Regions from separate parts of the Rhizobium fabae genome, predicted to be linked through region 2. Evidence: predicted binding sites of a transcription regulator. Region 2 holds the regulator's gene; each other region holds the start of a gene.

Region 1 (5,219 bases), on a different contig from region 2:
CCTGCGCGGGCGGCCTCGACGCCGGCATTCAGCGCCAGCAGGTTCGTCTGGAAGGCGATCTCGTCGATGACGCCGATGATCCGCGAAACCTCGGTCGAGGACTGTTCGATCCCCTGCATCGAGGCGATCGCCTTCTGCACCACTTCGCCTGATCTCTCGGCATCCTGGCAGGCGAGATTGACGTTGTCGGCGGCCGTGCGGGCATTCTCGGCGCTGGAATCGACCTGCGCGGTGAGCTCGTTGAGTGCAGCCGCCGTCTCTTCCAGGCTTGCCGCCTGCTGTTCAGTGCGCTTGGCGAGGTCGGAAGCGCTGTTGCTGATTTCGCCGGTGCCGGAGCCGATATTGGCGACGCTGAAGGTCATCGTGTTGATGGTCTCTTCGAGGCTGGCAAGGGCGGCGTTGAAATCCTGCTTCAGCTTGCCGTATTCGCCGGGGAAGTCGTCGGCGATGCGGTAACCCAGATTGCCCTGCGACAGCTCAGAAAGCCCGGCGCCGACGATCGAGACGATACGGCGCTGCAGCGATACCGATTCCTGGCGCTCCGATTCCGAACGGCCGCGCTCGGCCTCGGCGGCCTGCCGCTGGTCGGCGGCCTCGCTTTCGAGGCGCCTGGAGTCGGCGAGTTTGAAGCGGAAGCCTTCAAGCGCCTTGGCGACCGAACCGATTTCGTCGGTGCGATCCTGGGCTGCGACCGGTTCGGAATATTCTCCGGCGCTGAGCGCCTTGACGCTGGCGACGAGGCCGCCGAGCGGCCGCTGTACGAACGAACGGACGGCGAAATAGAGCGCGAGCATCACGGCGCCGAGCACGATGAGGCCGTTGACGATCATCATAAAGGTCTGGTCTCGCACTGGCGCATTGATCGCCGTATGCGGCACGTCGACGAGCACGACCCAGGTGGCGTTGACGCCCGGAACCGCGAATGGATAGACGACGCGGTCGAAGGGATCGCTGCCGTCATTGGTGAGGTCGCGGATAAGGCCGGGCTGCTTGCCCGACAAAGCCGATTTGACGACGTCAGCGCCCTCGCCGCCATATTCCTTGCTCATAAGGTCGGCGACAGGTGCGACGACCCAGGTGCCGTTCTGCGCCAGCAGCGTCACGCGGCCGGAGCCGAAAGGGTGTAGCGCTTGCAGCTTGTCGGTCAGCGATTTCAGCGAGATGTCCACGCCGCCGACGCCGATCATCTTGCCGCCCGACATGACCGGATAGGCGATCGAGGTCAGCAACGTCGGCACGTCAGTCCCTTGGGCCAGATAAGGCGTCGTGATTGCGCCCTTGCCGCTGTCGGCGGCAAGCTTCCACCATTCGGACGTATAATCGTTGTCGAAGGTCGAATACTGGATGCCGCCATCCTTGGTCTTCGACCAGTAGGGCGTGAAGGCGCCGTTCTTGTTGGTACCTTCGTTATTATTGTTGGCGATCTCCGTGGTCTTGCCGTCGAGCGCGCCGAGCTGTTCGCAGAACCAGCTGCCGAAGGCGAAGGCATTCTGTTCGAGGTTGGCCTTCAGCACGTTGATCGTGCCCTTGCGATCGAGCGATTTGCCTTCGTGGCCACGGCCGATGACGCCGGACATAGTGCGCGCGGCGCTGGCGAGTTCGCCGACATTGGCAGCGATTTCATTGGCGATCGATTTTGCCTCGAGATTGGCCTGGTCCATCGTCAGCGTCTGGACGCGATCCCGGGTCTGGCCGATGAGGAAAAAGTTCGAAACGATGAGAACAAGCGCGATGGCGATGCCTGTGATGACGATGAGCTTCGCCGCAAGCGATTTCATACGAAAAATGAACATAGGGTCCTCGGGCAGGGATGCGCCGAATGGGCATTCTCCGGCGCAGGAGCAAAGGCCTCGCTCCGTCATGGAGTAGCCGCGTGGATGGCCGGATCTCAAAAGCAGGAGTAGCCGGCGACCACGGGCAACATCGCCAGAGATCTCTTAAATTTGAATGAAACTTTAGTAGCTTGCCCAGGGAAAATCACAGGAATTCCCTTAAAATTAAGGGCCCCATTTTGCGGCTTCGCAAAAGAGACGGAGCTATATCCTGTCTGCGACGTCCTTGCTCGAGGGGATCGAAGGCTGCGCTCCGGCCTTGAGGCAGGCGAGCGAACCTGCAACGGCCGCGCGGCGCAGCGCCGAGGCGAAATCGAGCCCGTCATCGAGGCTCGCGGCGAAATAGCCGCAGAAGGTGTCTCCCGCGCCGACCGTATCGACAGGTTCGATCACCAAGCCCTGAGCTCTTGAAATCGCCCCGTCGCGAATGGCGATGACCCCGTCGCCGCCAAGCGTCACGATCAGCGTCTGGCCGGTCTCCTGATGCAGGCGGATCAGCGCTACCTCGCGCGCGGCTGCGTCCATACCGTTCTGTCCTGCAAGCCGCTCGAATTCGGTCTCATTGGCAATGACGATATCGGCCAGCCGGCCAAGACGCGGCGCATCGGGGATCAGCGGAGCGAGGTTGAGAATGCTGGTGACCCCTTTGGCGCGGGCGGCCGACAGTGCGCGCTCGACGGCCGTAACGGGCACTTCAAGCTGCAGCATCAGGATATCGCCTCCCTTCATGCCGCCGACCGCCGTTTCGGCATCGGCGGGTGTTACGAGGCCGTTGGCGCCGGGAACGACGGCAATCATGTTTTCCCCGTCGCCGCCGACAAGGATCAGCGCCGTGCCCGTGGGACCATCGACATGGCTGACGAGAGAAAGGTCGGTTCCCGCATCATCGAGCAGGGCAAGGGCATCTGCGGCGAAGGCATCCTTGCCGACGGCGCCGGCCATATGCACAGTGCAGCCGGCGCGGCGCGCCGCCAGCGCCTGGTTGGCGCCCTTACCGCCGGCGGCCGTGGCAAAGCCATTGCCGGCCACGGTTTCGCCGGGCTTCGGCAGGCGCTCGGTCGTGGCGATGAGATCCATGTTGATGGACCCGAAAACTGTAATCATGAAGATGCCTCGTCATCTGGAGCTTGCGGGCGACAGCATGCTCCAACTCTTCGATAGAATTGCAGGCGCGACACTGCCCGAAGCGGTCACTCCTCGTCAACCACCCGCAGCTTGAGGAGGCCGGTGCGGCTTTCCATTGATTTGGTTGCAGGCTCGCTGTCGCGGGCCGGCTTGCCATCGCTCGCCTCGAATTCCAGCCCTTCGATCTTGGCACCGCGCTTGGTAAGCTTGTCGGCTGACGTGACCACCATGTCGATATCTTTCTGCGCCATGGCGAAATGGCCCTGCAGCTTGCGCACCCGCTCGTCGAGACGGCCGAGATCATCCATCAGTAGGGCCACCTCACCCTGGATCAGATGTGCCTGCGCCCGCATGCGCTGATCCTTGAGAACAGCCTGGATGACCTGGATCGACAGCATCAGCAGCGACGGCGAGACGATGACGATGCGTGAACGATGCGCCTTCTGCACCACCGGCTCGAAATTTTCGTGGACCTCGGCGAAGATCGATTCGGACGGCACGAAGAGAAAAGCCGTATCCTGGGTTTCGCCCTGGATCAGATATTTCTCGGAAATATCCCGGATATGGACTTCCATGTCGCGGCGGAACTGCTGGCTTGCGATCTTGCCGGCCTCGGGGCTGCCCGCATCACGAATCGCGTTCCAGGCTTCGAGCGGGAATTTCGCGTCGATCACCAGCGACGGCGCGTCGTTCGGCATGCGGATCGTGCAGTCCGGCCGCGAGCCGTTGGAAAGCGTCGGCTGGAAGGAATAGGCGCCCCTCGGCAGGCCGTCGGCGATGATGGTTTCCATGCGCGACTGGCCGAAGGCGCCGCGCGTTTGCTTGTTGGAGAGAATGGCCTGCAGCCCGACGACATCCTTGGCGAGCGTCTGGATATTGTTCTGCGCGGCATCGATGACCGCCAGCCGCTCCTGCAACCGCTGCAGGTTCTCGTGCGTCGATTTTGTCTGCTCGGTGATCGTCGAACTGACGCGCTGCGTCATGCCGTCGAGGCGTTGGTTGATCGTCTGGTTGAGTTCGCTCTGCCGCGCACCGAAAACCTCGGTCATCGCCGCGATGCGGCCCTGCATTTCCGCCTGGATCTTCAAAAGCTCGGCCATGCGCGCCTCGCTTTCCCCAGCGCGAAAGCTTGCCTCTTCCGCCTGCTCGCGGCGAAGGCTGGCACCGTGCAGGAGAAGGACGATCACCAGCAGGACGAGGGCAGCGAGAACCCCGCCGGCAAGCGCCAGCATGGCCGGGCTGATCGACGCAAGGGAAAGAGTGAGCGAATCGGAATGACTAGTCATTCCAAACCATAACAGAAGAGATGGCGATATCTAGATCAAAACGTGAACAGAATTGGCGCTCCCCAATATCTTCGCAAGCAGCAGTGATTCCTCGTTCATCGGAAGAAATCGCCGCCTAGTTTAACGATTGCTCAACTATATTCGCCAAAACCTGTGGCGCAGAAATTCCCTCCCGCGCGCTTGCGCCAAGTATAGAGATCCCCATGACGTCCCAGCAGACCGACAATGCCCTCAGGCAGCGCCTCGATTTCATCGAACTGGATGAGGCGGCGCGCAAGTCGATGCGGGATCTGCGCCCTGTCATATCGGAGCTGATTGGCGACGCCCTCGACAAATTCTACGCCAAGATCGCCAGGACCTCCGCCGTTGCCGGCTTTTTTGCCGACAAGTCTCATATGGGCCATGCCAAGAAGCGCCAGCAGGATCATTGGGCCAATCTCGCCGGCGGCACCTTCGACGAGAGCTATGTCGCAGGTGTGACCGCCGTCGGCCGCACGCATGCCCGCATCGGGCTGGAGCCGCGCTGGTATATCGGGGGCTACGCCATCGTCATGTCGGAACTCGTCAAAGGCATCATGGAGAAGCAGTGGCCTTCGGTCTTCGCGCGCAAGCAGGGCAAGCTGCTGGCCGAGAAGTTGTCGGCGGTCATCAAGGCCGGCATGCTCGACATGGATTATTCCATCTCGGTCTACCTGGAAACGCTCGAAGCCAAGCGCCGTGCATTGGAGGAGGAGCGCACACAGGCCGAATCCGACCAGGCGATGGCGCTGGAGCAATTGCGCCGTGGTCTGGAAGCGCTCTCGAACGGTGATCTCGAAGCCACGCTGCCGACCGACCTGCCGGGCAATTTCAAGCAGATGGCCGAGGACTATAATCGCGCCGTCAGCGCCCTTCGACAGTCCTTCGCGTCCGTGCGCGAGACCTCGGGCCATATTATGAGCGGCGCCGACGTCATTTCTAACGCGACCAACGATCT
Region 2 (5,219 bases):
CGCCTACTACAAGCCCTACAAGGAGGACGGCTCAGTTGAGAACGTCGTGACCAATCTGAAGGGCGCGAAATACACCTTTGCCGTCCCGACCTACGTCTGGGACGCCGGCGTCAAAGATTTCGCCGACCTGCAGAAATTCCCCGATCAGTTCGAAAAGAAGCTCTACGGCATCGAGCCTGGCTCGAACCAGTTGATGCTGGACGCGGTCCAGGATCAGACGCTCGGTCTTTCCGGCTGGGATGTTGTCGAATCCAGCGAACAGGGCATGCTCGCCGAGGTCAAACGCCACGCAAAGAACAAAGCCTTCATAGTCTTCCAGGGTTGGGCGCCGCATCCGATGAATACCGAGCTGGATATCAAATACCTGACCGGTGGGGACAAGTTCTACGGACCGGATTTCGGCGCAGCCACGGTCTCGACGCAGGTACGCAAGGGTTACCTTCAGGAATGCCCCAACGTCGCAAAACTGCTGCAAAACCTGACTTTCGACGTCGATTTCGAAAACAGAGGCATGGGTTATCTCATGGCGGATGGGCTGGCTCCGGAGGAGGCTGGCCTGAAAGCCATCGTCAGCGAACCGCGACGTCTCGATGCCTGGCTGGATGGTGTGACGACCCTCGACGGCAAACCGGGGCTTGAGGCTGTGAAAGCTAAGCTCGCGCTGTGAGCCCGTTTTTGATGAGTGTCGTCGATCAAAACGGCTGGACGGCCCGCAAGCGCATGCTGCCCCTTACTGAGGGGCAGTCACTCGCATATATTGATACCGGTGGTTCGGGGCCGACGCTACTGCTGCTGCACGGCTACTCGGATTCCAGCCGTAGCTTTTCGCTATTGGAGCCGTGGCTTTGCGGCTACCGACTTATCATCCCGGATTTGCCCGGCCATGGAGGCTCCGTGGTCGGGGCAGGCATGACCGTCGCGGATTTCACCGATGCCATCGTTGCGCTGATGGCGGCTCTCTCTGTTGAGCGCTTCGCGGTCATTGGCCATTCGATGGGAGCCATGATCGGTATCGACCTTACTGCCCGGCTGCCCGACGTTGTTGTCGCACTGGTCACGATTTCCGGCACGGTGCGCCCGGCCTTTCCGCAGCGCGATCCAGTCACGGACGGAATCCTTGGGCTTTGCGATCCGATCGATCCCGGCGATCCATTTTTCGATCTCTGGCACGCCTGCCCGCATCCAGTCGATCCAAGTTTCCTCGCCCCGATCAGCCGTGAGGCAGCAGCCATTTCGGCAGAGATCTGGCATGGTATTCTGGCCTGTTTTTCCACACTCGATCTGACGGAGGCCGCGGCACAGGTCAGAATGCCCGTGCTTTGCATCGGTGGTAGCGAGGATGCGCTGTTCGACGCGGGTCACCGGCTGGCGCTCGAAGATGCGCTCTCGAAAGCACAATCGGTCCTGATGGAAGGATTTGGACATAACCCGCACTGGGAGGATCCCGAAAAGGTCTCGGTGGTTCTCCGCGATTTCTTTCACGTCGCTTTTGCCTGAAAAGCTTCCTCTCTGAGAATGCGCGGCTTGAGCAATCAAGTGGGATCGTCCCGGAAGGTTCAGCAGGCGATATTCCAGTCCGCTTCCTATCCTTCACGAACCGAAATATGCTCGACCGCAAAGGTGTGTCATCGCCAAACTTTGCTAGGCAGGCCGCCATGCAACTATCAGTTGCCAAAGAATGACGCATTACCTGACTACATTCTCGAATAATTCTGAATTGCCGTCTCGTCGCCATTCCAAAGCAATTTTTTGCCTCCTGTTTTACGGAAATTTAGCTACTTGCGGAACACATATGGAACATATAGTGTCTGTTCTGGATTTGTTTCAATCACGGGGTCTGACGTCGATGCTCACGCGCAAACAACAGGAGCTTCTCCTTTTCATTCATGAGCGCATGAAGGAATCCGGCGTTCCTCCGTCTTTCGACGAAATGAAGGATGCCCTGGATCTCGCCTCCAAATCCGGCATCCACCGCCTGATCACGGCGCTCGAAGAACGAGGTTTCATTCGCCGCCTACCGAACCGGGCCCGCGCGCTCGAGGTCATCAAGCTTCCGGAGGCCTATAGCCCCAGCATCCAGCCTCGGCGCGGCTTTTCGCCGAGCGTCATCGAGGGCAGTCTCGGCAAACCCCAGCCGGTCGCCCCTCCCGCTTCCGTGAAGCCCGTCGCCGAAAACGGCAACTCGATCTCCGTACCGGTCATGGGTCGAATCGCCGCCGGCGTTCCGATCTCGGCGATCCAGAACAACACGCACGACATCACCGTTCCGGCCGACATGCTCGGTTCCGGCGAACATTATGCGCTGGAGGTCAAGGGCGATTCGATGATCGATGCCGGCATCTTCGATGGCGACACCGTGATCATCCGCAACGGCAGCACCGCCAGTCCCGGCGACATCGTCGTTGCCCTCGTCGATGACGAGGAAGCGACGCTGAAGCGCTTCCGCCGCAAGGGCGCCTCGATCGCGCTGGAAGCGGCCAACCCGGCATACGAGACCCGTATCTTCGGGCCGGATCGCGTCAAGGTTCAGGGCAAACTCGTCGGGCTCATTCGCCGCTATCATTGAGATCAGCTTTGCCGGAATCTGCAAAGCTGTCGCTGCGCCAATCATAGGCGCGGTGGCGCATCCAAGGTCGCAGCAATGTGTCGAATGCCGTTGCAACCTCGATCCCCCTTTCGGTAAAGCGAAGCTCGACCGCCCCTGTCTTGCGCAGCGTCTCGCCCGTAAAGAGCAGCGCGCCGGAACGGCAGCGGTCAAAGCGCAAGCGGACCGGTGTGACGACGATATCAGCTGTATCACAAGCCGGTCCGAGATAGGCGACATTGTCGATGACAGTCAGTGTCTTTCCATTATCAAGTAGGGTGGTGCACCAGGCGGCCTTCAGGCAGGAAAAGTGTGACGGTGGGTTGGTGGCGATCGCCTGTCTCATCGCCTCTCGGGCGTCATTCTGCTGATCCGGCGAGAGTTGCAGCCTTTTGCCTTGAGGCGCAGCAGGCGCGTTGCTCATCCCAACCATCACCGGCTGGCGGTGTTCTTCGATGGCAAGCGCGCGTTTCCATTGTTCGAAGATAAAAGCTGGTGGCTTCGTGCGGTTCGAAGCCATCGTCTCGCCATCGACGATAGCGACCAGACCGCCGTCTTCGGCAATGGTGACGTTGGGGGCCGCCTCTGACGGCAGCATCACGACAGCCAGCGTGGAAATCGCGACGATTGCCGTTCCAATGTGCCGCAGGCGGGTTTTGAGCAATGTCAGCAAGAGAAAGCCGAAGACAGCCGTCGGGAAATACCAACCGGACAAACGGCCCACGTCTACATTGCCGCCCCAGCCGGATACCGTGTTTGCAATTGCGATCACCAGATCGAGCCCAGTGCCTGCGACCTGCCATGCCCAACCGTCCAGGCCAAAGGGCATCAGCAGCATCGCGATCATGCCGAATGGCATGACAACAAAGGAGATCACCGGCATGGCTGCGAGATTTGCCGGCAGCCCATAGGCGGTCAGGCGATGGAAATGCTCGATGGAAAACAGCGCGGTCGAGAAACCGCCGATCAATGAGGTCAGCAAAATTCCGCCGAAGAAGCCGCCAACCATTAAGAAGGGTTTCATGATCGGCAGCTTGGCGAAGGCGTTCTCCCGCATCGGCCGCATTTTCCAGAGGTCGTAGCCCGCAACCAGCGCAAGCGTAGCGGCAAAGGACATCTGGAAACTCGGCCCCAGCACCTCTGATGGCGAGACGGCAAGGATTACGAGAGCGGAAAGCGCGACGTTCCTGAGACTGATCGAAGGCCGGTCGAAGAAGACGGCGATCAGCATAATCGCCATCATGATAAAGGCGCGTTCGGCGGAGACGGCAAAGCCCGAGATCATATAATAGGCCGTCACAGCTAGGAGCGCGCCGGCGGCGGCGATCTTCTTTGTCGGCCAGGCTTGAGCAATGCCCGGAATCAGGCTGAAGATCATGCGCAGGCCGACGAAGAAAATGCCGGCCGACAGTGCCATGTTGAGGCCGGAAATCGCGATGATGTGCGCAAGGCCAGACTGCCGTAGGGCTTCCGTAGTTTGGTCCGAGATCGCCCGTCTCTCATCGGTGACAAGAGAGGCGGCAAAAGCGCCTGTGTCGCCGGGCAGAATAGAGCGTATGCGGTCGCCGATGCGGCTGCGCAGCCGATAGAGCCATTCGAGCAGAGCCTCCGACGTCGATCGCGCAGCCGCAGGCCCCGTCGGCAAATCGACCCTGTCAGGCGCGCCGTAGAAGAAACCGTTGGCGCCGATGCCGTCGAAATAAGCCCCGAAGGAGAAATCGTTGAGCGCGGGAAGTGCGGGACCTGCCGGCGGCGTCAACCGCGCCCTGCCAGTTATGATATCGCCGATCTCGAAAGGCGTGTCCGCGCCGCGGACGATCGCGGTGATCCGTTCCGGCGGTCGCTTCACCTCGGGCGCCTCAGTGCGCATAACTGCAAGAATGTAGCGGTACCGCCCGCGACCGTCGCCTTCGCGTCGTTCGACCCGGCCGGTCACTGTCGTCGTTACTGATGAATCGAGGATCACCGTCGAGGCACGCCACGTCTCGAACTGTGCTGAGAGCATGCCGCAAACCACGAGCGCAAGTGCGACGAACGTTGCCCGCAATGCCGCCCGGCTATGAGTGGTGACAAGCACCGCGATCGCCAGCACCAGCAGACAGAGCAGCAATGCGACGACCGGAAAATCCGATGCCGCGAGAAACCAGAAGGCCGCCCCGGCGCCGAGGAAGACCGGCGAGAAAAGCAGCAGGCGACCATGGTCCGCTTCCTCTCCCAGCATGCGGACGGAGGCACGCATCGATCGGGCAGTTATAACAGGCAGCCGATGACGCAACGGCGTCGCCGACTGCGTCCTTGCCGGTAGCGTCGTCTCGACAGGCGCGGAAAGACCCGAGGAGCCGGCAATGCCTGCGCCTGTTTCCCGCCGCAATTCGACTGTCGTCAAGTCCTGCATGCACCGCCCAAGGCATCCCGAAGGCGGCCAGAATGCAACCTCCAATCAGATCCGGCAAGAATAATCGATTGAAATATGAGGGGAAATCACGGGCGCCAAAAGTCCAGTCGAATCATCGGCTTCCGTTATGCGTGCGGCTCATCGCTGCAGTGCCTAAAAGGTGATGCCGCAATGCACAAAATGCCATCACGGTAACTTGGCATTAGCCTCGCGATCATATAGCTATCGGTGAGGACGCTT
Region 3 (5,219 bases), on a different contig from region 2:
CGCCATGGTCTATTTGCTCCGCCTCAATGTCGGCAGCCCGGTCGCCGGCATCGGCTATGAGCTGAACGCCATCGCCGCCGTCATTATCGGCGGAACCAGCCTCTCCGGCGGCAAGGGCTCGATTGTCGGCACACTGGTCGGCGCCTGCATTCTGCAGGTTCTGTCGACGGGATTGCAGCTCCTGGGCGCCGACGACAATATCAAGCCGATCGTTATCGGCGCCGTCATCGTACTCGCCGTCATTCTCGACAGCTATCGTGGCCGGTTGATGCGGATCCTCGAAACACGTTGATCGGTGAATGCATGTTCCGGGGCGCCGACATGCATGAAACAAAGAGCTAAAGCGCGTCGCACGAGCCAATTTCGATGCGACGCGGCCCTTGATTGGCCGTTGCGTTTGACGCCTGCCCGACCTACATCTGTCCGGCACTCAGCGAGGGACGGAAATGGCCAAGATCACCAATGTAGCGGTCCAGATGGACCATGTCGCAGGCATCAATATCTCAGGCGATTCCACCTTCGCCATGAGCCTGGAAGCCCAGGCGCGCGGCTACAGGCTTTTCCATTACACCCCCGATCGCCTGAGCTTCCGTGACGACAAGCTCTTTGCCAGCGTCGAGCCGATGGTGCTGCGCGACGTCAAGGGCGATCACTACGAACTCGGGGCCCCCGAGCGTGTCGACCTCTCGACCATGGACGTCGTGCTGCTGCGCCAGGACCCGCCCTTCGACATGGCCTATATCACCTCGACGCATCTGCTCGAGCGCATCCATCCGAAGACGCTCGTCGTCAACGATCCGGCCTGGGTACGCAATTCGCCGGAGAAGATCTTCGTCACCGAATTTGCCGACCTGATGCCGAAGACGCTGATCACCAAGGATGCCGCCGAGATCCGCCGCTTCCGCGACGAGATGGGGGATATCATTCTGAAGCCGCTCTACGGCAATGGCGGCGCCGGCGTCTTCCATTCGACCCGCGACGACCGCAACCTCTCTTCGCTGCTGGAGATGTTCGGCCAGCTCTTCCGCGAGCCCTTCATCGCCCAGCAATATCTGCCTGACGTGCGCAAGGGCGACAAGCGCATCATCCTCGTCGACGGCGAATTCGCCGGCGCCATCAACCGCGTGCCGGCCGAGCACGACAGCCGCTCCAACATGCATGTCGGCGGCCGCGCCGAGGCGACCGAGGTGACGGCGCGGGAACAGGAAATCTGCAACCGCATCGGCCCGGCACTGAGGGAGCGCGGCTTCCTGCTCGTCGGCATCGATGTGATCGGTGATTACATGACGGAGATCAACGTCACATCGCCGACGGGTATCCGCGAGGTCAAGAAGTTCGGGGGCGCCGACATCGCGAGCCTGCTTTGGGATGCGATCGAGCGCAAGCGCTGAGCCTGCCGCCATGCGTCGCTTCGCCTGTGACCGGGTACAACCTGGTCGCGGCGAATGTCCGAATACGTTCCTTGATCGTTCTTGTTTTATTCTTTTTTCCATGCCAGATTGCAACCGCTGGCCCGAGGGCCGGGGGCGGTATAAGAGTTTGCGGGACAAGGGGGCGATATGGTCGCGCGTGTCAGTACGGTGGCATTCCAGGGCATCGAAGGTGTGCCGGTTGAAGTCCAGGTCATGGTCGCGCCCGGCAAGGTCGGAATGCAGATCGTCGGCCTGCCCGACAAGGCGGTTGCCGAAAGCCGTGAGCGCGTGCAGGCGGCCCTTCACGCTTCCGGTCTGGCACTGCCGGCCAAGCGCGTGACCGTCAATCTGGCGCCGGCCGACCTGCCGAAAGAGGGCTCGCACTTCGATCTCCCGATCGCGCTCGCTTTGATGGCAGCCCTCGGCGCCATTCCCGCCGATGCGCTGTCGGATTTTGTCGTCGTCGGCGAGCTCAACCTCGATGGAACGATCGCCGCCATATCAGGCGCGCTGCCAGCTGCGATCGGCGCCAATGCGCTCGGCAAGGGGCTGATCTGCCCGGCCGAAAGCGGCGCCGAAGCCGCCTGGGCGGGCGCCGGCGTTGACATCCTCGCACCCCGCAGCCTGATCGCCCTTGCCAATCATTTCCGCGGCACGCAGGTGCTGTCGCGGCCGGAGGCGTCGATCCGCGCCAATGCCGCAAACCTGCCGGATCTTGCCGAAATCAAGGGCCAGGAAAGCGCCAAGCGCGCGCTCGAGGTCGCGGCCGCCGGCGGCCATAATCTTTTGATGGTCGGCCCTCCGGGCTCCGGCAAGTCGATGCTGGCGGCCAGGCTGCCGTCGATCCTGCCGCCGCTTTCGGCCGCCGAGCTGCTGGAAGTGTCGATGGTTCATTCCATTGCCGGCCAGCTCACCGGCGGCAAGCTTTCCGACCGCCGGCCCTTCCGCACCCCGCATCATTCCGCCACCATGGCCGCCCTCGTCGGCGGCGGCCTGCGCGCCCGTCCAGGCGAAGCCTCGCTTGCCCATCACGGCGTGCTTTTTCTCGACGAGTTTCCCGAATTCACGCCGCAGGCGCTGGACGCGCTGCGCCAGCCGCTCGAAGGCGGAGAATGCGTCATCGCCCGCGCCAATCACCGCGTCTCCTATCCGGCGAAGTTCCAGCTGATCGCGGCGATGAACCCCTGCCGCTGCGGCATGGCCGGCGAGCCGGGCCATACCTGCGCCCGCGGCCCGCGCTGCATGAGCGATTACCAGGCCCGCATCTCCGGCCCGCTGATGGACCGCATCGATATCCGCATCGACGTGCCGGCCGTCTCCGCTGCCGATCTCATCCGGCCGATGGCCGCGGAGGCTAGCGTCGACGTCGCCCGCCGCGTTGCCCGCGCCCGCGAGATCCAGCAGGAGCGCTTCGAGAGCGCTGGCGCAAAAGGCATCGGCACCAATGCGCGCTGCTCCACCGCGATGATCGAGAAGATGGCCGAACCCGACGCCAGCGGCCTGCAGCTGCTACGCGACGCCGCCGAAAAGATGAAATTCTCCGCCCACGGCTATCACCGCGTCCTCAAGGTCGCCCGCACGCTGGCCGATCTCGACGACAAACCGACCGTCGGCCGAATGCATCTCGCCGAAGCGATTTCCTATCGCATCGCCGGTGAAAGGCTGACGGCGGCGGCGTAGGAGATGGGGGTGTCGAAGCGCCTCCTCTAGCGTCATGCTCGGGCTTGTCCCGAGTATCTGCATCAGGTGCAGCAGATCCTCGGCACAAGGCCGAGGATGACGCCGAATGAGGAGCGAGGTTCGTCAACAAACTGGGGCGCCGAAGCGCCCCAATACCCTACGGAGATGAGCGACCGAGAGACACCCGGCCAAACCCTACCTTAGCTCCCCAGCCCCTCGAACAGCGCCGTCGAAAGATAGCGCTCGGCGAAGGACGGAATGATGATGACGATATTCTTGCCGGCATTTTCGGGGCGGCTGCCGACCTTGATCGCGGCGGTCAGCGCCGCACCCGAGGAGATGCCGACCGGCACGCCTTCGAGCCGGGCGACGAGGCGCGCCTGTTCGAAGGCCTCGTCGTTGGTCACGGTGACGACTTCGTCATAGATGCCGGTGTCGAGGATCTTCGGTGCGAAGCCGGCGCCGATGCCCTGGATCTTGTGCGGGCCGGGATTGCCGCCGGACAGGATCGGCGAGTCGGCGGGTTCGACGGCGATGATCTTGATCTCGGGCTTGCGGCTCTTCAGCACCTGGCCGACGCCGGTGATCGTGCCGCCGGTGCCGATGCCGGAGACGACGATGTCGACCGTGCCGTCGGTGTCGTTCCAGATTTCCTCGGCCGTCGTCTTGCGGTGGATTTCGGGATTGGCCGGGTTTTCGAACTGCTGCGGAATGACGGCATCGGGAAGGGAGGATGCCAGTTCCTCGGCCTTGGCGATGGCGCCCTTCATGCCCTTTGGTCCCTCGGTCAGCACCAGCTCGGCGCCGAGCAGCGCCAGCATCTTGCGGCGTTCGACCGACATGGTTTCCGGCATGGTGAGGATCAGCCGATAACCCTTGGCGGCAGCCGCAAAGGCGAGCGCGATGCCGGTATTGCCGGAGGTCGGCTCGATCAGCACCGTCTTGCCGGGCGTGATCTTGCCCTGCGCTTCAAGGCTTTCGATCATCGCGACACCGATGCGGTCCTTGACGGAGGCGATCGGGTTGAAGAATTCGAGCTTGCCGATCAGGTTCGCCACCACGCCCTTTTCCCGCGCCAGCTTGTCGAAGCGTACGAGCGGCGTGTCGCCGATGGTCTCGGTGATCGAGGAATAGATGCGGCCGCGGCCGGGCTTGTGCGACATGGGTGTTCTCCCTTTGAAATCCTGACCCTGAATCGGGGAGGAGAATAGGGTCAAAGGTTGAAGGAGACCAGTCCGCGTTCATCCCGGCAAAGCGGTTCGGGGAGAAAATAAGCTTTGAAAACCGGTTCTTGCCGAATGTTTATTTCAGGCCGCCCGCGTGGCGATGAAGGCCGCCGTGCCAGCGAGGATGCCGGCCGCAACCCGGTTCAGCGCCTGTAGGGCGCGCGGCTGCTTCAGCATCGTGCGAGCCCGAGAGGCAAGCAGCATGTAAGGCACCAGCACGACGATCAGCACCACGAAGGTCACGGCGAGCAGGAGCGCATAGTCTCGCAGGCCGATATTGCCGATATCGATCAGTGTCGGCGCCAGGGCGACATAGAAGAGCATCGTCTTCGGATTGCCGAGCGTCACCAGCAGGCCGGAGAGGAAGGACATGCCGATATTGGTGGATTTGCGCGCCGCGATATCCTGCGGCAGCAGCCCCGCTGTCCAGAGTTTCCAGGCGATGTAGGCGAGATACAGAGCGCCGGCGATCTTGATGACGATGAAGACCTCGGTGAAGGTCTGCGCCACGAAGGCAAGGCCGAGAATGACCGCTGTGAGATAGGTCATGTCGCCGAGCACCAGGCCGAGGCCCATGAAGAAGGTCTCGCGGAAATTTGAGCCGAGCGCGCGTGCGACGATCGCGGTGATCCCGGGGCCTGGAATGGCCGCGGCGATGAATAGCGCTCCGGCATAGGTGATCAGGGCGGTGAGGCTCATCTTCATATCCATAAGGTCTGCACGACCTTTCTATAGGCGCGAGCCGCGGCCTCATCAATGCGCCGGCGCTGATCGGTCCATAACCATAAAGAATAGGTCCGCTGAACCATGATCCAGTTGGAAAGCGAGCCGGCCCCACTATCTCTCTTACGCGTGCCATCAGTGCGGCGCGTCGCGGCTTCCCGGCCGGCGGCATTAAAGA
Region 4 (5,219 bases), on a different contig from region 2:
GCTTGGCCCATTTGATGAAGTCGGCAACGATCAGGAAGTAGCCGGGAAAGCGCATGCGCTCGATGACGCTGAGTTCGAAATCCAGCCGCTCGCGATAGTCCTTTTCCTCGTAGCCCGGCGACATGCCGAGTGTCGAAAGCCGCATATCAAGCCCATCGACCGCCTGGCGGCGCAATTCGCTCGCCTCGGCGCGTTCGGCCTCCTCGGCATCGTCGGTGGCGCCGGTGAAGCGCGGCAGGATCGGCTTTCGCGTCTTCAGCACGAAGGAGCAACGCCTGGCGATCTCGATCGTGTTTTCCAACGCTTCCGGCAGATCGGCGAAGAGCTTGGCCATCTCGGCCCGGCTTTTCAGGTAATGATCCGGGGTCAGGCGAAAGCGGCTATCGTCCGAGACGATGGCATTGTGGGCCACCGCCATCAGCGCATCATGGGCGTCGTAATCGTCCCGCGTCGGGAAGAAGGCTTCGTTGGTTGCAACCAGCGGCAGGTCGTGGGCATAGGCGAGCCCGACGATCTTCTGCTCGTGCCGTTTGTCGTAGGTGCCATGCCGCTGCAACTCGACATAGAGCCTGTCGCCAAAGAGACGCTTCAGCGCGAGCAGCCGAGCTTCCGCCTGCGCGGAATGACCTTCCTTGATTGCCACGTCGACCGGCCCGGTCAGGGCGCCGGTCAATGCAATCAGCCCTTCCGTGCCGGCCTCCTCAAGCCATGAGGCGCTGATATGGACGGCCTGGTTGCTTTCGCCACCGAGATAGGCGCGGCTGACGAGATCGACGAGCCGTTCGTAGCCGGCATCCGTCGCAGCGAGAAGAACGATCGACGGCAGTTTGATCAGCGCCTGCTGGCCACCGCGCTTTTCCGTTTCCAGCCCGTCTTCCATATCGATCGAAAGCTGGCAGCCGATGATCGGCTGCAGGCCTTCGTCCATCGCCTTCTGGGAAAATTCCAGCGCGACAAACAGATTGTTGGTGTCGGTGATCGCGATCGCCGGCTGGCTGTCGCCGGTCGCTTTGTAGAGGATCTTCTTCAGCGGCAGGGCGCCCTCGAGAAGCGAATAGGCGGAATGGACCCTCAGGTGGACGAAGCCCGGCGTGCCGCCGATCGCCTCACCCGTTGAACCCTTTGCCGTATCCGCCATGACATGCCTTCCCAATCGACCGAATGAATCGGACGCATTGTCGGCATAGAGGGAGATGATGTCCAGAAGAAGTCCCGCGTCCGAACCGCGTGACTGCCATGCGATCCCCTGAAAACTTTAGATCGCCATGACGATGAGCGAAAAGCTGGCAACGAACATTGCGATGGAGGTGAATGCTGCGATATCACGGATCATGTCAGTCATTTGGCTCTCCTTACTCGTTATGTTTTCACTTTGTTCCATTTATGTTCGCATGTCAACAGGAATCTTTTCCTCATAACTTGCGTTTAAGAAATCTCGTTCGCGATGCGCCGAATCGGTCTTGCCTCGACGCCTCCCTTGAGCATGCCCGCGCGACCGGCCCTGCATTCAGACCCGAAGAGGATCGTCGCAGATCGTTCAAAGGCCGAGCCAATTCCCACAGGCGGTTAAGCGATTCCTGCTGTTTTGTTCTTCTTATGTTCCGATTTCCCTGCTATATCGCTACCAGATCAGTCAGGAGGAGACGGTAGTGCTCGACACCAGGATGCTGAACGAATTCATCGTAGAGGCCAAGGCCGCGACCTATGTCGGCGGTGGTGTGCCCCGCCTACCCTGCCGGCCGGGTGCTCACGATATCGGGTACGATCGCGGCGGCTGGCGCTATCTCGACAGCTATTTCGGCGGCACCGATTTTGCCGGACAGGAGGTGGTTTGGTTTGCCGACGAACCCGTCTGGGCGATGAACTATTTCGGCTGCGTCGTCGCGCCTGACCTCATCGATGGCAGCGCGGCCGGAGCGGTGATCAAGGCGGCGCTTTCAGCAATGTATCGCGAAGGCCGGTTTCTTGGCGGAATGGAATTCGAGCATGCGTTCGGCCGCTATATCGATCGCAGCGAAGGCGGTTGCGAGCGATTCAGCGGCAGCGAATGCATCATGGTCGACGGCCGAAAGGCCTATGCTCTCGATTATCGCGGCGGCCTGATCATCCCGTGACCGCCGCTCAGAAATCGACGATCTTGCCGTCGGAGATCGTCACGCGCCGATCCATGCGGCGGGCGAGCTCGTGATTGTGGGTGGCGATGAGGGCCGCAAGGCCGGACTGGCGCACCAGTGCCTCCAGCGCGTCGAAGACATAGCTTGCCGTTTCCGGGTCGAGATTGCCTGTGGGCTCGTCGGCAAGCAGCAAGGTCGGGGCATTGGCGACGGCGCGGGCGATTGCAACGCGTTGCTGTTCGCCGCCGGATAGCTCGCCCGGACGATGCGAGCCGCGATGGCCGATGCGCATGTAATCGAGAAGCTGACCTGCCCGCTCTCCGGCTTCCTTCCAGGAAAGCCCGGCGATCAGCTGCGGCATCATGATGTTTTCGAGCGCCGAGAATTCCGGCAGCAGATGGTGGAACTGGTAGACGAAGCCGATCTCGTTGCGGCGGATCGCGGTGCGTTTCTCGTCGCTAAGGCCGTCACAGGCATGCCCGTTGATGTTGACTTCACCGCCGTCTGGATGCTCCAGCAGGCCGGCAACGTGCAGCAGTGTCGACTTGCCGGTGCCAGAGGGAGCGACGAGAGCGACGATCTCGCCCTTCGACATCGAAAAATCCGCGCCCTTCAGGATCGAGAGCAGCGTATTGCCCTGCCCGTAATGGCGCTCGACGCCGGTAAGCTTGAGAACGACGTTGCGTTTCATGAAGGCGGCATTCCTTATTCGTAGCGCAGGGCCTGCACCGGATCGAGCCTGGAGGCGCGCCAGGCCGGGAAAATGGTCGCAATGAAGGAGAGTGTCAGCGCCATGACGACGATCGACATCGTTTCGCTGAAATCCATTTCGGCCGGCAGTTGGCTGAGGAAATAGACCTGCGGATTGAAGAGAACGGTGCCTGATACCCAGGAGAAGAATTGGCGGACGGATTCGATGTTGACGCAGACGAGAACACCGAGCAACACACCGCCAATGGTACCGACAATGCCGATCGCCGCCCCTGTCATGAAGAAGATGCGCATGATCGCGCCGGCGCTGGCGCCCATGGTGCGCAGAATGGCGATGTCGCTGCCCTTGTCCTTCACCAGCATGATGAGGCCGGAGATGATGTTCAGCGCCGCGACGAGCACGATCAGCGTCAGGATCATGAACATGACGTTGCGCTCGACCTGGAGTGCGGAGAAGAAGGTCTGGTTGCGCTGGCGCCAGTCGGTGAGGTTGATCTGGCGGCCGGCCGCCTCCACTACCTTGGGCCTCAGATTGTCTATATCGTCGGGGTTGTCGACGAAGAGTTCGATCGACTGCACCAACCCCTCGGCGTTGAAATAGAGCTGCGCCTCCTCCAGCGGCATGAAGATGATAGAGGAGTCGTATTCCGACATGCCGATCTGGAAGAGTCCGGAAATCTTGTAGGACTTGACGCGCGGGCTGACGCCCATTGGCGTAATATCACCATCTGGCGACGTCAGCGTAATAAGGTCGCCGACGCTAAGACCCAACTGGTCGGCCATGCGCGTGCCGATCAGCACGCCCTGGCCGGAGGCAAAGCCTACCATGTCGCCCGGTTTGATATTCTCAGAAACCGCTTTGAGCTTGGTCAGGTCCTCCGCGCGGACGCCGCGCACCAGCGCGCCGGTGCTGCCGCCCGCCTGGGCGGAGGCAAGTACCTGGCCCTCCACCAACGGCAGCGCCATCTTGACGCCGGGCACAGCGGCGAGCCTGCTGGCGAGGTCAGGATAATCGGTGAACGGGCCATCGGACGGTTGGACGACCATGTGGCCGTTGATGCCGAGGATGCGCGAGACGAGTTCGGTGCGGAAGCCGTTCATGACGGCCATGACGATGATCAGCGTCGCAACGCCGAGCATGATGCCGACGAAGGAGAAGCCAGCGATCACCGATATGAAGGCCTCCTTGCGGCGGGCGCGCAGATAGCGCCACGCCACGAGGCGTTCGAAGGTGGAAAATGGCCTGCCAGCCGGACCCAAGCCGGATTTTGAACTCCGGTCCACTGCTGCCTCTGCCATTTCGCCTCCGTTTCCTTAAGCCACGAACCTGTTGATCGCCGCTTCGATGGTCATCGTTTCGCGGGCGCCAGTCTTGCGGTCCTTCACTTCAACTTCGCCGTTCGCGACCGCGCGCGGGCCGGCGATGATCTGGACGGGCACGCCGATCAGGTCGGCGGTCGCGAATTTCGTGCCGGCCCGATCGTCGGTATCGTCATAGAGCACATCCTTGCCGGCCTTGGTCAGCGCGGCATAGATCAGTTCGCATGTATCGTCGCAGGCCTGATCGCCCGCCTTCATGTTGATCACCACGATATCGAAGGGCGCGACCGAAGCCGGCCAGATGATTCCGTTGTCGTCATGCGATGCTTCGATGATGGCGGGAACAAGGCGTGACGGGCCGATACCGTAGGAACCCATGTGAACGAAGTGTTCCTTGCCGTCAGGCCCCTGCACTTTCGCGCCCATCGGCTCGGAATATTTCGTGCCGAAATAGAAGATGTGGCCGACCTCGATTCCGCGCGCCGAAAGGCGATCGCCTTCGGGAACGGCGTTGAAAGCCGCCTCGTCGTGCATTTCCGAGGTCGCAGCATAAAGCGAAGTCCACTTGTCGAAGATCGCCTTCAGGCCCTCGACGCTGTCGAAATCGGTGCTCTCGGCGGGAATGTCGAAATCGACGAAGTCCTTGTGGCAGAAAACCTCGGACTCGCCGGTATCGGCGAGGATGATGAATTCATGGCTGAGATTGCCGCCGATCGGACCGGTATCGGCGCGCATCGGGATGGCGCGCAGGCCGAGCCGGTCGAATGTTCTGAGGTAGGCAGCAAACATCTTGTTATAGGAATGCTCCGCCCCTTCGCGTGTCAGATCGAAGGAATAGGCGTCCTTCATCATGAACTCGCGCGAACGCATGGTGCCGAAGCGCGGACGGATTTCGTCACGGAACTTCAGCTGGATGTGATAGAGATTGAGCGGCAGGTCCTTATAGGATTTGACGGAAGAGCGGAAAATATCCGTCACCATCTCCTCGTTCGTCGGGCCGTAGAGCATCGGCCGGTCCTGACGGTCCTTGATGCGCAGCATTTCCTTGCCATAGGCGTCGTAGCGGCCGCTTTC

Evidence for each region. The regulator LexA, encoded in region 2, represses DNA repair genes until DNA is damaged. The targets are predictions, from matches to a motif close to TGTTCNNNNTGTGTTCNG.
Region 1: a site for LexA is predicted at 4,275-4,292, ahead of EFB14_RS12590 (DNA recombination protein RmuC). Genes of this name have one in related genera too.
Region 3: a site for LexA is predicted at 1,468-1,485, ahead of EFB14_RS13050 (YifB family Mg chelatase-like AAA ATPase). Genes of this name have one in related genera too.
Region 4: a site for LexA is predicted at 1,587-1,604, ahead of EFB14_RS25995 (DUF5680 domain-containing protein). Genes of this name have one in related genera too.

What each region holds. Positions count from the first base shown of each region.
Region 1 covers NZ_ML133649.1:271,894-277,112, reverse strand. Annotated here, with positions in the region: gene EFB14_RS12600 (methyl-accepting chemotaxis protein) at 1-1,793, opposite strand, end outside; gene EFB14_RS12595 (ribokinase) at 2,037-2,936, opposite strand; gene EFB14_RS12590 (DNA recombination protein RmuC) at 3,023-4,243, opposite strand; gene EFB14_RS12585 (globin-coupled sensor protein) at 4,447-5,219, shown strand, end outside.
Region 2 covers NZ_ML133646.1:452,185-457,403, forward strand. Annotated here, with positions in the region: gene choX (choline ABC transporter substrate-binding protein) at 1-667, shown strand, start outside; gene EFB14_RS05315 (alpha/beta fold hydrolase) at 679-1,497, shown strand; gene lexA (transcriptional repressor LexA) at 1,847-2,566, shown strand; gene EFB14_RS05325 (ComEC/Rec2 family competence protein) at 2,547-4,979, opposite strand.
Region 3 covers NZ_ML133649.1:362,397-367,615, reverse strand. Annotated here, with positions in the region: gene EFB14_RS13060 (ABC transporter permease) at 1-292, shown strand, start outside; gene gshB (glutathione synthase) at 447-1,391, shown strand; gene EFB14_RS13050 (YifB family Mg chelatase-like AAA ATPase) at 1,560-3,092, shown strand; gene cysK (cysteine synthase A) at 3,293-4,255, opposite strand; gene EFB14_RS13040 (LysE family translocator) at 4,400-5,017, opposite strand.
Region 4 covers NZ_ML133658.1:91,804-97,022, reverse strand. Annotated here, with positions in the region: gene dnaE (DNA polymerase III subunit alpha) at 1-1,138, opposite strand, end outside; gene EFB14_RS25995 (DUF5680 domain-containing protein) at 1,650-2,114, shown strand; gene EFB14_RS25990 (ABC transporter ATP-binding protein) at 2,122-2,805, opposite strand; gene EFB14_RS25985 (lipoprotein-releasing ABC transporter permease subunit) at 2,820-4,124, opposite strand; gene proS (proline--tRNA ligase) at 4,140-5,219, opposite strand, start outside.